DNA from 2 places in the Chlorobium sp. genome. Region 1 is predicted to be linked to the other one. Evidence: riboswitches for the same ligand, from Rfam matches in the RefSeq annotation. Region 1 holds a riboswitch; the other holds the start of a gene.
The links. Region 1 has a riboswitch for cobalamin ahead of WBP50_RS10810 (TonB-dependent receptor plug domain-containing protein). Riboswitches for the same ligand answer to the same signal wherever they lie in the genome.

Region 2: another riboswitch for cobalamin. It lies ahead of WBP50_RS06630 (vitamin B12-dependent ribonucleotide reductase); the one in region 1 lies ahead of WBP50_RS10810 (TonB-dependent receptor plug domain-containing protein).

The regions. Positions count from the first base shown of each region.
Region 1 is NZ_JBAWHG010000061.1:35,953-43,996, forward strand. Features, by position in the region: gene WBP50_RS10805 (4Fe-4S dicluster domain-containing protein) at 1-100, opposite strand, end outside; gene WBP50_RS10810 (TonB-dependent receptor plug domain-containing protein) at 168-2,054, opposite strand; cobalamin riboswitch at 2,323-2,563, opposite strand; gene WBP50_RS10815 (Na/Pi cotransporter family protein) at 2,793-4,472, opposite strand; gene WBP50_RS10820 (SRPBCC family protein) at 4,465-4,956, opposite strand; gene WBP50_RS10825 (NUDIX hydrolase) at 5,132-5,542, shown strand; gene WBP50_RS10830 (cobalamin-binding protein) at 5,520-6,401, shown strand; gene WBP50_RS10835 (MFS transporter) at 6,508-7,767, shown strand; gene WBP50_RS10840 (Gfo/Idh/MocA family oxidoreductase) at 7,801-8,044, shown strand, end outside.
Region 2 is NZ_JBAWHG010000040.1:44,648-52,691, forward strand. Features, by position in the region: gene mreC (rod shape-determining protein MreC) at 1-111, opposite strand, end outside; gene WBP50_RS06610 (co-chaperone GroES) at 257-646, shown strand; gene nadA (quinolinate synthase NadA) at 732-1,688, shown strand; gene WBP50_RS06620 (hypothetical protein) at 1,759-2,484, shown strand; gene WBP50_RS06625 (pentapeptide repeat-containing protein) at 2,499-3,560, shown strand; cobalamin riboswitch at 3,713-3,982, shown strand; gene WBP50_RS06630 (vitamin B12-dependent ribonucleotide reductase) at 4,201-7,659, shown strand; gene WBP50_RS06635 (cell division ATP-binding protein FtsE) at 7,760-8,044, opposite strand, start outside.

The DNA of each region.
Region 1 (8,044 bases):
ACAGATCGGGATCGATCGCCGGATACCATTCGATCTGCTCACGGGGAACAGTCAGCCGACGTTTTCTTCTCTTGTCATGGTCGCTCACGATTATCTCCATTCACAGGTTTTGCCAGCCCCCCCGCCCCACACACAGACGGGAGGCTCTGACGGAGAAAAAGGGTCGTTCACAATGCAACCGCGTATCCGACCCGGAGAAGACGGCCCGGATCGTAATAGACGTAACGGCTGCTTGCCGTTTCAACCAGATTGCCGGAGGTCTGGATTTCGGTATCGAACAGATTTTCAACAGCGACCGTGACATTGCCGGGGCCCGCTTTCACCCTTCCGGAAAGATCGAAAGCGGTATAATTGTCCAGATTGTCCTGGCGGCCGGCAAGTATCCGGCATCTCAGGTCGAGACCGAACGGTATCGAGGCATACGTGATGCCGAAGGTATTCTGGAACTTCGGACCTGGCTGGTATTTTTCTCCGTAGATATCTTCCGAGACAGGATCCGCCCAGTATCCTGCTGCAGACAGCGAAACCCTGCCGAGAATCCCTGCTTCGCCATAAAACGGGCGCAGTCCGAGCTCCCATTCGATGCCTTTCGTTTCATACGCGCCGGCATTGAAATAGCGGTAAGGCTTTGTCTTTCGATCGATCTGGATCTTGTCGTCATACGTCATCCAGAATCCGGAAATCCTTGCCGAAGCGCAATCGCAGTTCCACTTGAACCCTGTCTCGTAACTCCAGCCCGATTCCGGTTTGAGGTCGGGATTTCCTTTGATGGTTTTGCTGTCGTAGTACAGCTGGGTAAAGGTCGGAGCCTGAAAAGCCTTGCCCGCATTGGCAAACAGATTGAGATCGTCCGAAGCTTTCCACATAAGACCGACGCTTGGCAGAAACACGTTGTAATCGGTCGTTTCCGCTTCGTTGTCGATGAACTGCTCCCTCCCGCCGAACGTCAGGATAACGTCATCGCCGAACCGTTTTTTCAACTCCGCAAATACGCCGTAATCATCGCGCGACTTCTCCCCGTAGATGTTGGAATATTCGGCATAGCGATGAACATAGTCCGCTCCCACGCTCAGCTCGAAACCGCGGGAAAAAAGAAAACGATAATCGGTCTCGGCGCCGTAATTGTAATTCAGACGCTCGACCTCCGACTCGAATACCCCATCGACGTACTCCGTCTGAACGCGATTGTCGTAAACGCCGTACAGCTTTGCCTTGAACACATCGCTTTCATAACGAATATTGAGAAAATGAAAGTCGCTCTGCTGATCCGTCCGTTCGACCAGTCCCGAATCATAACGATCGATGAAGCCCGTTTCGTAGCCGGAATACTGATAATCGATATAGGTGTCGGCAAACGGTGACAGGTTGAGACTGAACATGTACCGGTCGGTCTCGTCAAGGGCATTGGTGTACTTGTTGGTAAACTGACGGCCGACATTGTCGAGTTCGCCCATGTGCTGGTAACGAAAACCGATAGTCGCGCCGGGCAGGTTGACGCTGACGCCGTGGTTCATCCACGATTCGTTGCCGAATTCAACCGAGGCGGTCGCCGATGTTTCGCCGGAAGGTTTTTTGGTAACGATATTGATCACGCCCGACATCGCATCGGCTCCATAGAGCGTGGACGCGGCGCCCTTGAGGACCTCGATTCTCTCGATCTGGTCTATGGAAATGGCACTGAGATCATACCCTTTCGAAGCTGCCTGCTGGACAGGCATGCCGTTGACAAGAATGAGCTCGCCGTCGGCCATCCCCCTGATGTAGACCGAGCTGTTCATGCCGAGTTTGTTGACGCCAAGGGGAGCGAGGGACTTGTACCCGAGACCGCCGATTCGGGAAAGCGCTTCGATGGCGTTAGTGGCCCCGGTTTTTTTGAGTTTCTCGCTGTCGGCGACGGTTATAAACCTGGCGCTCTCCTTTTCCTTTTCAGAAAAATGGCTGCTCGTCACCACCACCTCATCGGTAGTGTAAAAGCGTTCGGAGGGTTCCCCTGCGTACAACGCGCTCTGGCATGCAACGCAAACCGCAAGAAAGGCAACTGTTTTTTTTGTCATGTGTCTGCCTGTTATCAGTTTCATAAAACTTCAAACTGACTGACAGGTCCGTCCAGGGGCAGGAAACGTACACGAAAAAAAAACACGAACACGGCATCCATACGAAGCCAACGATGCTGAAAAGCCGGAAAGGCGCGCACGGAGCAACCGAAAACAAACCGTTAGAGCAGAAAGTACCTGAGCCGCTCAGGATATGGATGTCGCCGGATACATTGTTTTTTTCATGTACAGTATTGCCTGAGACTATAAACCCGTAGTCTGATTATTGATTGCAATAGCATAACCGGCAGGTCTCCTGACTTTCACGGTTTACTTCCTTTGCAGACCTTCCCGCGCTTTTCCTGGGAGGAAATCAGCGCAGTGACCTGAAAAGACCGCTTTTCAAACTCATGTGGCCATGAGCTCTGAATGGCGGTTTACCGTTGTACAGTTGCGGGTACAGTGTACGAATCTCACGTACTTCCCTATTCTCCGGCTTTTAAGCCGGCACCTGTTATGACGAGAAAGAACTTCGAGGGAATTAGATAGCGAATAATTTTTTCAAATGCAAGAAATCTGTGAGCGGTGAGCGGTGAGCGGCAAGAATAACCGGAACGTCAGTTCAGCAAAAAAAACTCAGAACTATTTACAACTGTAACTTCCGGCACTCTTTCGCCCCCGGACTTCCGGCTAACCGCCCACCTCTCACGGCGACCGACTTCCGCCTTCCGGCTCACCACTCACCGCCCACATCTTCTGCTACTGACTTCCCGCATTCATGATGCTGCGGGCTATGCTCTTGCAGTAGTGGTGCATCTCTTCGAAGGCATGCAGCAGCTCCATATGCCGGTCGTGCGTCATGGCCGATTCGGGCAGCCTGCGCAGCCGTTGCAGATGCCGGACTTCAGCTTCCGCGGCAAGCACGGAAAAATCGTCGGCACCGTGCACGATTGCCGATGCCCTGGCGGCACCCATCTCCTGCACGGCACCGGTAAGACCGGCAACTTCACCGCAGAGAAATGCATGCAGGGCCGACAGGTCAGCCATGCCTTCCTCCGTCAGGGACATCGAGGCTTCCGGGGATCGCCCAGTCAGCTTCTGCAGGAGAGCCTCGATGCTGTCGCCTATCGACTCCTGGTCCTTGACGATAGCCATGAGTGCGAAAACTTCCCGGGACTCGCGCTCACCGAGCTCCTGCCGGCTGATGGCAATGAGATAATCCGACATTTTCGATTCAAGAAAGTCGATCTTTTCCTCCCGCATGCCGATTCCCCCGGCAAGGGAAAGCTCCGGAAAAAGCGTATCTCCTGCCGCAGGGTTTCCGGTAAAAGCCGGAAGCAAAGCCCCTGCCATCCTTTCAAGAATACGGTTCATGCGCACAGTCTCTGCCCTTGCATAGCTCAGGGCAAGCGACGGCGTGGAGAGAGCGGAATTGGTGATATACCAGACGGAAGGCCGCAGCCGCGTCTCTTCAGGACTGTCGGGAATCAGACGAATCAGCAGTTTCGCCCAGAAGGAAATCAGCGGAAGGAACATGACCGCCATAAAGACATTGTAAAACGTATGGGCATTGGCAATCTGGCGTGGAATGGCCGTTCCGGGAACCCCCGCCGCCGGTGAAAGCATGCGAACGAAATCGGCATACCAGGGAATGAGAAACAGAAAAACCGCAACTCCGCTGACATTGAAAAGCACCTGCGCAAGAGCGACGCGGCGAGCCGGACGCATGGTGCCGATACTTGCCAGCGTTGCGGTAATGCAGGTGCCGATATTGGCGCCGAGCAGCAGCGGAATGCCGGCTTCCAGGGACAGTGAACCCTGCTGGGCAAGCGTGATCACAATGCCGATGAAGGCTCCGCTGCTCTGCATCAGAGCGGTCAGCAGCATACCGGCAAGCACGCTGTACAGCGGATTTTCCATGTAGCCAAGAAGTTTCAGAAACGGCTCGTAAGAGCGGAGGGGCACGACAGCTCCCGACATCAGACTCATGCCGAAAAGAAACAGCCCGAATCCATAGAGCGCTTCACCCGCGTTGCGAAGCGCTTCCCTCCGGCTCAGGAGGTTGAGCGCGAAACCCGCGGCGAAAACCGGCAGACCGTACTCGTGAATCCTGAAGGCGATAAGCTGCGCCATGGCCGTCGTGCCGATTTCCGCGCCAAGCATGATGGAGAGCGCCTGGACATAGGTCATAAGCTGCGACTGCACCAGCCCGACCAGCATGACCATGATGGTGCTGCTCGACTGCACCATCATGGTGGCAAGGGCTCCGGCAAGCAATCCGGAAAAACGGTTATCGGTGATACGGGCAATGAAATCGCGCATGCGGCTCCCCGCGGCCTTCTTGAGGCCACCGCTCATTACCGTGATGCCGTAGAGAAACAGCGCAAGCCCCCCGGCAAAGGAAAGCGCTATGGACGGAAAGGAAAGTTCGTTATGCATGGCGGTGCAACGATGCGGAATTCATGACACCAAGAAGTTCTCCTGTCTTTCTTTTCCTGTAGGCAAACACCTCCTCGAGGCGGCGGCTCACGATCAGCGCATTGACCAGATCGCCGAACACTCCGAAAGGCATCGAATAGTCGATCCGGTCGGTCATCTCGATGCCTCCCGGAATTTCACGGAACTGATGCCGGTGGCGCCAGCTCCCGTAAGGCCCGGATTTCTGCCGGTCTTCGAAAAGGAAAGGTCTGTCGACCTTCGTTATTTCGGTCTCCCACTGCACCGGCAGCATCATGAACGGGTAAAGCGTATAGGTGATCAGCATGCCCTCGTAAATCTGTTGCCCTGCAGTACCGCTGGTGATCCTGAAAAACATTTCCGGTGGCGTGATCCTTGCCAGGTTCGCCGGATCGGAGAAAAACTCCCATGCCTCTTCGATGGAGACCGGAATGCACTGCCTGAAGGTCAGGGTGTTGAGCCCCATGATAGTAAGGCGGATTGTGTTACCGTTTTCAGCTATAACGGTTTGAAGGGGTAAAAAGTAGCCGTCTGTAATGCGGCGACACGGAATATTTTGCAGCAGGGAGCATTCGGATATCATCTTTTTTTGCCATTTTCCCTGCTGAAGGAAAGATATTGTCCCATGTAACCGCCATCCCATGACAAAAGCCACGGTAGCCGCGATCATCGCGCCGGACAGGGCCAACCGGTCGACGGTGCTGCTTACCCGGAGGGCCGTTATGCCCTTCAGGGGATTCTGGTGCCTTCCCGGAGGACATATCGACCAGGGCGAAACCGCTCTTGCAGCAGTCAGGCGGGAGGTGGGCGAAGAGACCGGGCTCGGGTTTGCCTATCCGGAGTTCCTTTGCTACATCGACGAAATCTTTCCGCAGTACGGCTTCCATGCGGTTGCGCTTGCGTTTTTCGGAACAGCTGAGGGAACCCTCCGCCTGATGCCCGACGAGGTCGAGGAAACGGGCTGGTTCCCTCTCGACGAGGCGCTTTCGATGCCACTCGCCTTCCACCATAACGAACTCCTGAAACAGTATGCGACTCGCGACATGGCATAAAGGCATCCCTTTCCTGCTCCTGCTCTCCTCGGTCCTTCTTCTCTGCACGGGCTGCATGAAAACCGAAAGCGGAGCTGAAGCAAAGCAGGAGACGAAACCCCGAATCGTAAGCCTCGCGCCGAGCATTACCGAAATGATTTTTGCCATCGGAGCCGGAGAACATCTGGTGGGGCGAACCACGGCGTGCGACTGGCCCGCAGAGGCCGCCAGGGTTCCGGTTGCGGGAGCTTTCGGAAGGCCCTCGATGGAGGTGCTGGCCTCCATGCATCCGGATATCGTCATCGACGTCGATCTCGAGGAGGAACAGAGCAACAGCAAAATCAGGGATCTGGGCATCCGGACCGAAAGGATCATCTGCAGAACCCCTGACGATATTCCCGAAGCGCTCAGGACACTCGGAAAACTCACCGGCCACCGGCCTCAGGCCGACAGCCTTGCCTCCGTCATTGAAAAAGGCCTTGCCGGATTCAGGAAGAAAAACCTCGGCCGCAGGGAAAAACCCCTGGTCTATCTTGAAATATGGGATGATCCCTTCTGGACCGGCGGCAGGGACAGCTACACGTCGGCCCTGATCAGCTATGCCGGAGGACGCAATATCGGCGACGCCGTTCGCAAGGAGTATTTCGAAATATCACAGGAGTGGGTAATCGAACAGAACCCCGACATCATCGCCTGCATGTACATGTCGAAAGAGACCCCCGCCGCCGCGGGCGTCATGCAGAGAAGCGGCTGGAAGCATATCAGCGCGGTACGGAACAGGAAGGTGTTCGACGGCTTCGACAACAGCCTTTTTCTGCGGCCGGGTCCGAGAGTGCTGGAAGGAATCGCGCAGCTGGAGCGACTTATCGAAAAAAAATAAACCCCCTGAAAGTGCTGTTTTTCAAAAGCAGCCTGCAGGAAAAGGGGTGAATTGTTTATCTTTGAGGCCTTAGCTCGATGGTGCCGCAATATAACAGCATGCATGCATGAAGAAATCGCCACTGGTCATCCTCCTCCTTACCGTTCTGCTTGATCTGATCGGATTCGGCATTGTTCTGCCCCTGCTGCCGACCTATGCCAAAGACCTTGGCGCAAATCCCTTCATGATCGGCCTCATCGCCGCGATTTTCTCCATCATGCAGTTTATCTTCTCCCCGCTCTGGGGGAAGCTGAGCGACAAGATCGGACGAAGACCGGTGATGCTCATCAGCATTTTCATCACCGCACTCTCCTATCTGATTTTTTCGCAGGCCGACAATATTCCGCTTCTGATCTTTGCCAGGGGGCTCTCGGGCATCGGATCGGCCAACATTGCCGCAGCACAGGCCTACATTACCGATGTGACCGACAGCAAAAGCCGCTCGGGAGCCATGGGCATGATCGGCGCCGCGTTCGGCGTAGGGTTCATTATCGGACCGCTCGTCGGCGGATTGCTCAAGCATAACTATGGCATTGCAATGGTTGGATACGTGGCTTCCGGCCTTATCTTCCTCGATTTCATTCTCGCGGTTTTCTTTCTGCCGGAATCCAACAAAAAAGCCGAAAAACTTGCGATCAGCATGTTCAGCCGGAAGGGCGAGGGAGCCGGATCGACCTCTTTTCTGAAAGCCAAGACCGACGAGTACATCGACGGCCTGAAGCTCTCCTTCAGTTCGAAGCCGCTTGCTTTGCTGATGATCGCCAATTACATCTTCACCTTCGCCATCGTCAACATGCAGGTGGCCTCCATTCTGCTCTGGAAGGAGTATTTCATGGCATCCGATCAGCAGATCGGCTACATTTTCGCCTATGTAGGCTTTTTCTCGGTCATCGTACAGGGTGGACTGATCGGACGGCTCATCAGGAAAGTCGGCGAACACAGGCTTTTCCTCTGGGGCCATCTGTTCACCTTTGCCGGGGTTTTTTTCGTACCGTTCATCCCTCAGGACACGCTTTTCTCCTACGGGCTTCTGATCCTGCTCTGCTTTGCGATCGGCACAAGCCTGGTAGCCCCCATCAATCTCTCCATGATCTCCCTTTACAGCTACAAGCAGCAGCAGGGGCAGATTCTCGGGCTTTCGCAGTCGGTAAATTCCTTTGCCCGCATCATGGGGCCGTTCAGCGGGAGTATCCTTTACGGCATGAATTTTCATGCGCCCTATATTGTAGCCGGCCTGCTGACCATCGTAGGCACTTTTATAGCGCTCGCCCTGTTCAAGTATAAAATTGAGGCTCTGGAACCTGCAGCAGAAACTGAAAGCATCTGACCAGGCTTTCCCTGCATGAGAAAAAAAACTGATATGCGTATAGGAGTTATCGGAACGGGAAAGCTTGGCGAATTTCATACCAAACTGCTTGGTGATATCGCCCTTGAATCCCCGGATGTGCATCTGGCGGGTATTTTCGACAGGAACAGCCAGCGCGCCGAAGAGATTGCCGGCAAATACGGAGTCCATCAGTTCGATTCCATAGAGCAGCTGTCGGCGAACTGTGATGCCGCCGTGATTGCCACGACGACAAGCACCCATTTCGATATTGCCCGCC
Region 2 (8,044 bases), on a different contig from region 1:
CGAGAGCATGTCGTCCTGCTCGAACCTGATCAGGAGGAGAGCGATACCGCAGTAAAGCAGCAGGAGCAGGTAGGCGTTATGTTTGAGGAGAAAACTGAAAAACTTCTGCACGATCACAAATTCCGTTTAAGATACCTGATGCCGTCCGCTCCTGTAGTCCGCAAGCCCGTGTGGTTTGCCTGAGCGGTTATTTTTATTACATTTTCCTGTTTCAGGTACAGTATTGTTCCTGGCCAATATGACAAGTTGTCAACATATGGTGCAAAACATAAATATAACAGATAAATTTATTGTTGTCGGCGACAGAGTGTTAATCAAGCCGAAATCTCTCGACGAACGCACAAAATCAGGCATATACCTGCCTCCGGGCATTCAGGAAAAAGCCCGGATCCAGAGTGGTTATGTCATCAAGACCGGGCCGGGCTATCCGGTAGGACCGCCGCCGGAATCCGACGAGCCCTGGAAGGAGCAGCTTACCGGCGCGCAGTACATTCCCCTGCAGGCGAAAGTCGGTGATCTGGCCATTTTCATCCAGAACAGCTCCTATGAGATCGAGTATGAGGAGGAGCGCTACATCATCGTGCCCAACTCGGCGATTCTGCTTCTCATCAGGGAGGACGACGATCTTGAATATTATCTGAAATAACCGGCGGGCAGTTACGGGCCGCATCAAGTTTTCCAGTAACGGGGTACGCTCAGGGCGGAGCCCCGAACCCCTTAGCAACGCGATCATGACTTCTGAACCTGTAGAGCCGTTTCCATCAAAAGAGGAGTTGCTTCTCCGTGTAGGGCAGTTGAAAAAAGAGCTGAATGCGGTTCTGCTTGCCCATTACTACACGCTTCCCGAAATTCAGCAGGCAGCCGATGTTGTCGGCGACAGCCTTGCCCTGGCGCGCAGTGCGGAGAAAACCGGCGCTGACGTGATCGTTTTTGCGGGCGTTTACTTCATGGCCGAGACAGCCAAGATTCTCAATCCCGAAAAGCTGGTGCTCGTTCCCGACGAATATGCCGGATGCCCGCTGGCCGACAGCTGTTCTCCGGAGGAGTTCATGCAGTTCCGCCGGCAGCATCCCGGCGCGGTTGCCGTCAGCTATATCAACTCTTCGGCGGAGATAAAGGCGCTTTCCGATCTTATCTGCACCTCTTCGAACGCCGAGCGGATCATCCGCTCCATTCCTGCCGGGCAGAAGATAATTTTCGGGCCGGACCGCAATCTCGGCGGCTACCTCATGAAAAAGCTGCAGCGGGAGATGGTGCTCTGGCAGGGGTACTGCTATGTACACGAAGCGTTTTCCGAAGAGTACATTCTCGAAGCGTGCCGGCAGTACCCCCATGCCCTCCTGATAGCGCATCCGGAGTGCAGGGAGGAGGTGCTGCGCCATGCCGCTTTCGTCGGCTCCACCCAGGCGCTGCTCGACTTTACGGTATCGAGCCAGTCCTCCGCTTTCATTGTTGCAACCGAGCCGGGCATTCTCTACGAAATGCAGAAACGTTCGCCCCTGAAACAGTTCATTCCGGCGCCCAAGGACATGCAGAACCCGCGCAGCGTCTGCAAGCAGATGAAGCAGAACACGCTCGAAAAGCTGGTGCAGTGCATGCAGGAGCGCAAGCCGGAGGTGGTGCTGCCCGAAGATCTCAGAACCGCCGCCCTGAAGCCGATTCGGCGTATGCTCGATCTTTCGGCCTGAACATGACTTTACCGGGCGCCGGACCGGGTCGGCGCCGTTTCACTCTCGAACCATCAAACCCTCATCACGTATGGAACGCTTTTTCGGACGCACATCCAGAGGGATGTCGATCATGACCACCGTTCTGGTCCTGTTTTTCAGCGCCGCCGATGCCTGCGCATGGCATGACCGGACGCATATGGCCGTCGCCCAGGCTGCGGGGTTCGAACGCTGGTACAGCGCCGCGGCTCCCGATGTGGTGAAGTCGAGGGATATGTTCAGGCCCGTCGAGGAGAAGAACCACTACTACAACAACAACGCAGACAGGAAAGTGACGGCGCGGATGGTCATGGAGCAGGTGGAGCGCTTCAACCTGCCTGATGACGAAGAGGGGCACCTTTACGGGGCGATTATCGGTTCCGTCAGGGACTATAAAAAGCTGAGTGCGACCGGCAAGTATGCCGACTATCCGCTCGTGTTCTGCGCCCACTATGCCGGCGATCTCTCCATGCCGCTGCACAATACCGTCTACGACGACTTCAACAGGGAGCGCCACGGCGTCAACGACGGCATTATCGAATGCAACGCCCTGAACAATATCGGCTATATCCAGCGGAGCATGTACGATATCCGTATCGAAAGCGAGGAGGATCTTGCCCGCGAAATCGCACGGGTTGCCGAAACCGCCCGCAGGCTTGGCCGGAAGATCAGAAAAGAGAACCGCAACATGACCCAGGCCGAGACCTATACGCAGGTCATTCACAGCGCGTCGCTCTTCAGGGCCATTCTTCGCTACGTCGGAAAGAACCCCTGCTGATCAATACCTAAAACATGGCAAGCCAGGAACAGCTTTCGGTTCTCCTGCGGGGAGTCGCCTCATGGAACCTGTGGCGCCGTCAGAATGGCATGGCGTATCCGGACCTCCAGGGCGCGGATCTCCAGGGCTTCGACCTCCGTGATGCCGACCTGAGCGGCGCGAGTCTTTCCGGAGCGAATCTGCGGGATTCGGACCTCGGCGGAGCCGATCTCAGGGGGGCCGATCTCGATGGTGCGGATCTTGGAGGAGCCCGGCTGAGCAAAAGCACGATCGACATCAATACCCGGTACGAAACCCTGCTGGGGTGCGATATCGGCGTCAACGGTTTTTATTCCGCCCCGACCGATTCCGCGGCGCTCATGCGTCTCGATCCTCCGGGAAACTCCATGCAGGGGTCCAATGCCGAGGCGGTGATCGAGAGTCTCCGGCAGGCCAGAAAACTCCATACCTTTTCCATGATCCTTGCCGGCATCGGCCTCCTGTTCATCGTCATCCGGCCGAAATCGATATCCCTTCCGTACCTGTCAGGCTCCTTCAAGTTCGATGACCTCAGCTATGCCTTTCTTGCCGCCCTGCTCTCGACCGGCCTCCTGAGTCTTGTGGCTACCTTCATCGACTCGGCCCTGCAGGGTGCGCGCTATCTCAACGACCGCCGTTCGGTCATGACCGTCGGGCATTTCCCCTGGGTGCTTTCAAAATATGAGCAGAATCCGGAGGTCCGCCGTCAGTCGAAAATCCTGCGGTTTTTTCTCAGTTTCCATCCGCTGGTCTATCTCTACTTTTTCGTCAAGTGGGATGCGCTGTTTTCCGGCGACTGGGCAGGGGTTGTCAGTCACTACCAGGAGCTTCCCGTCGTGCTCGGCGAATGGCTGCTGCCGGTTTTCTATGTGATGCTTTTCAGGCTTTGCCTGCGGATTTTCAGGCTTTCCGCCGGCTTTCAGAAGCCGATTCTTTTCGACGCCGAAACCGAACGGGAGCGGCGCTCCGACATGGAGCGTCTCGCCCATGCCGTTGAAGCGCAGGCTGCGGAGATCGCCGCACTCGCCACCCTCCTGCGGGAGGAAAAAGAGCGGTGAGGGATTGACAGGGAGCGGTCGGGGTCGGGCATTATCAGGCTCTTGGTGTTGAACGCTCTCCGGAGTTCGATCGATGCTGCAGGGGAATTCGTGCCATGGCCCGAAAATCACCATCCTGTTTTGCCTGCCGGTGAAAAATCGTTACACTTCAGCAATTCATTCGATAGTACGGTGCCGGATGCGTAATGCTGCCGGATAATAGGGAAGTACGTCTGAATCGTATACTGTACCCGCAACTGTAAGATGGTTTGCCGTGAGTCGATACGGACAGCTCTGTCCGGATGGTCGTTGCGGTTCGCGGGCATGCACTCTGCCGATTCCAGATACCACGGGAAAAGCAGGGGAAGGATGCCGCAGGAAAAAGCGTCGGAAGTCGATGCAACCGTCGAAGTCAGGAAACCTGCCGTAATTGCTTGTCGCCGATCGGCTTCGGGAATAGAGCCGGGTGACCTTTTCAGCCGTCTGATCTTTTTTTATTTCATGATCTTTTTTCGTCAGTATGGTGAGGTTATATTATCCATACTATTGCCCCCCTAAAGACAGTAGCAATGGCTTGCAAGCTTGTTGTCCGGGTAAGGTAACTTATTGAATATAAAGGGTTTACCTATCAACAATCATTTATCGATTCTGGAGACTTCATATGAAAATCGCCCGCCTGTTTACCTCTCCCGGAGAGAACGTCTACGACCGTTTCGAGTACACCCTCCGTTCATCCGTGCTGCGTAATCCGGACGGCTCGAAGGTGTTTGAACTGAACGATATCGAGGTGCCGAAACACTGGTCGCAGGTGGCGGCCGATATTCTCGCCCAGAAATATTTCCGCAAGACAGGGGTACCCCGGCGTGATGCTGACGGAAACGCGGTGCTCGACGAAACGGGCCAGCCTGTAACCGGCAGCGAGCGCTCCATCAAGGAGGTCGTGCACCGTCTTGCCGGATGCTGGAAGGAGTGGGGCGAAAAGAACCGTTATTTCGATTCGCCCGACGACGCGCAGGCTTTCTACGACGAGGTCGCCTATATGCTGCTCCGCCAGATGGGCGCACCCAACTCTCCCCAGTGGTTCAATACCGGACTGAACTTCGCCTACGGCATCGACGGACCCGCTCAGGGGCACTTCTATGTCGATCCGGCAACCGGCCAGACCAGGGAGTCCGAAGACGCCTATTCCCGTCCCCAGGCCCATGCCTGTTTCATCCAGTCGGTCAATGACGATCTGGTCAACGACGGGGGCATTTTCGATCTTGCCGTGCGCGAAGCGAGAGTGTTCAAGTTCGGCAGTGGATCGGGCACCAACTACTCGAACCTGCGTTCATCCGGCGAAAAACTCAGCGGCGGCGGCAGCTCTTCGGGGCTGATGAGCTTTCTCAAGATATTCGATTCGGCGGCCGGAGCCATCAAGTCCGGCGGAACCACCCGTCGCGCGGCCAAAATGGTGATTGTCGATATCGACCACCCGGACGTGGAGCGCTTCATCGAGTGGAAGGCGCGTGAAGAGGACAAGGTAGCTTCACTGGTGGCCGGTTCGAGGATCTGCTCCCGTTTTCTCAAGGCGATTGTCGACGAAGCCATTGCCAACGGCTCCGACCGTTCCGAAAACATGAAGCTGCAGCTTCTCATCAGGAACGCTCTTTCGCGGGCCGTGCCGATGAACTATATCCTCAGGGTGCTTGCCCTGGTCGATCAGGGTTACACCACCCTCGACTTCGACGAATACGATACGCATTACGAATCCGAAGCCTACCAGACCGTCGGCGGCCAGAACTCGAACAACACCGTCAGGGTCACCAACGCCTTCATGAAAGCCGTCGAAAACGACGATATGTGGGTGCTCCGCGAGCGTACGACCGGCAAAACCGCAAGAGCCGTGAAAGCCCGCGACCTCTGGGAAAAAATTCTCATGAGCTCATGGAAATGCGCCGATCCCGGCCTCCAGTTCGATACCACCATCAACGAGTGGCATACCTGTCCGGAGAGCGGCAGGATCAATGCAAGCAATCCGTGCTCCGAGTACATGTTTCTCGACGATACCGCATGTAATCTGGCCAGTCTCAACCTGATTCACTTCGTCGATGAATCGACCGGAAAGATCAGGGTCAGGGAGCTGCTGCACGCTTCGGCACTCTGGACTGTGGTGCTGGAGATATCGGTGCTGATGGCGCATTTCCCGTCGAAGGATATCGCCCGTCTCAGCTACGAGTACCGCACGCTCGGTCTCGGCTTCGCCAATCTCGGTACCGTGCTGATGGTGCTCGGCATTCCTTACGATTCGCCCAAGGCCCTCGCCCTGGCCGGCGCGATTTCCGCGCTCATGACCGGTCAGGCTTATGTGACCTCGGCTGAAATGGCAAAGGATCTCGGCGCGTTTGCCGGCTACGCGGCCAATTCCAAAGAGATGCTGCGCGTCATCCGCAACCACCGCCGTGCCGCCCGCAACAATTCGGAGGAGGAGTACGAGGGACTCAGCGTCAAGCCCCGCGGCATCGACAGCGAATACTGTCCGGCCGACCTTTTCGAGGCTGCCGGAAAAATATGGGATGAAGCCCTGCAGAAAGGCAAAAAGCACGGCTTCCGCAACGCGCAGGTCAGCGTCATCGCCCCTACCGGCACGATAGGTCTGGTGATGGACTGCGACACCACCGGCGTCGAGCCCGAGTTCGCCATCGTCAAGTTCAAGAAACTGGCCGGCGGCGGTTACTTCAAGATCGTCAACCAGTCGGTGCAAAAGGCTCTCGAACGGCTCGGCTACACCGACTCGCAGATCGACGATATCGAAAAGTACTGCAAGGGTCACGGCACGCTTGCCGGATGCCCCGCCATCAACCGCCAGTGGCTGAAGAGCAGGGGATTTACCGACGAGAAGATCGAGCAGGTCGAGTTGCAGCTCGAAACCGTTTTCGACATCCGTTTCGCCTTCAACAAGTGGATACTCGGCGAGGAGTTCTGCCAGTCGCTGGGATTCAGCGACGAACAGCTCAACAGTCCCGATTTCGACATGCTTCAGGCGCTCGGGGCCACCGAACGGGACAGCGAAGTCGCCAACGACTACATCTGCGGCACCATGACCATCGAAGGGGCGCCCCATCTGAAGCTCGAACACCTGCCGGTTTTCGACTGCGCCAGCCGGTGCGGCAGAAAAGGGGAGCGCTATATCACCCACATGGCCCATGTCCATATGATGTCCGCCGTACAGCCCTTCATTTCCGGAGCCATCTCGAAAACTGTCAACATGCCGGGCTCGGCCACAACTGCCGAAATCGGCGACGTATACCGTGCCGCCTGGCAGCATATGGTCAAGGCCATCACCATCTACCGTGACGGTTCGAAGCTCTCGCAGCCGCTCAACATTTCAAGCTACAAGGACCTCGACGAGATCATCATGCTCGGCAACGAAGAGACGCTCGACGAAACAAAAGGCCCGAGGGAAGTTCAGGAGCGGATTGTCGAGCGGGTCTATCACCGCTCGGAGCGCCGGATGCTGCCCAAGCGGCGCAAGGGGTATATCCGTGAAGCCTACGTCGGCGGCCACAAGGTGTTTCTCCGTACCGGCGAGTACGAAGACGGCTCGCTCGGGGAGGTGTTTATCGACATGTACAAGGAGGGCGCTTCGTTCAAGGGTCTCCTTAACTGTTTCGCCGTGCTCGCCTCCAAGGCCCTGCAGTACGGCATGCCGCTCGAAGAGCTTGTGGACAGCTTCACCTTCACCCGGTTCGAACCCGCCGGTGCGGTGCAGGGTCACAATGCCATCAAGAACTCCACCTCGATTCTCGATTACGTGTTCCGCTCGATCGGCTACGACTATCTCGGTCGCAAGGATTTCGTGCATGTCAAGGCTGTCGACGAGGTGCCGCCGTCGGGAGGCGAAGGGGATGACAAGGCGAAAAGCAACGGCTCGGCCCACCGGGAGCCGGTTGCGGAAACGGTTGCGGAGCAGCATCACCTGATGTCGGAGTACGCCTCGAGCATGAGCACCCAGATGCTGCAGGCAAAGGTTCAGGGCTTTACCGGAGAGCAGTGCGAAAACTGCGGATCGATGCGGGTGAAACAGAACGGAACCTGCAAGGTGTGCGAGGATTGCGGTACCACGACCGGCTGTTCGTAAGCCGGGGAAGAGGTTTCCGGACGGGTTTGGGAGAAGCTGAAGGAAAAAGGTGAAAGAGGGTGTCCCCGATATGACCGGGGACACCCTCTTTCGCGTTGTGTTACTGGGCGACCGCCGCCGGTGCGGGCCGGTACCCGGTTTCCGACGCCACCAGGCATGATTCCTGCAGATTCATGCCGCTGATCTGCAGGGTTCTTGAAGGGGAGTGGCGCACCAGTTCATAGTCGTGCGTTCCTATCAGTACGGTAATGCCTTTCTGGTTGATCCGCTTCAGGTATTCAAGAATCTCGATCGAGGTATCGGGGTCGAGGTTGCCGGTGGGTTCATCGGCGAGCACCACCAGCGGTTCCCGCACAATCGCCCGTGCAATGGCCACCCGCTGCTG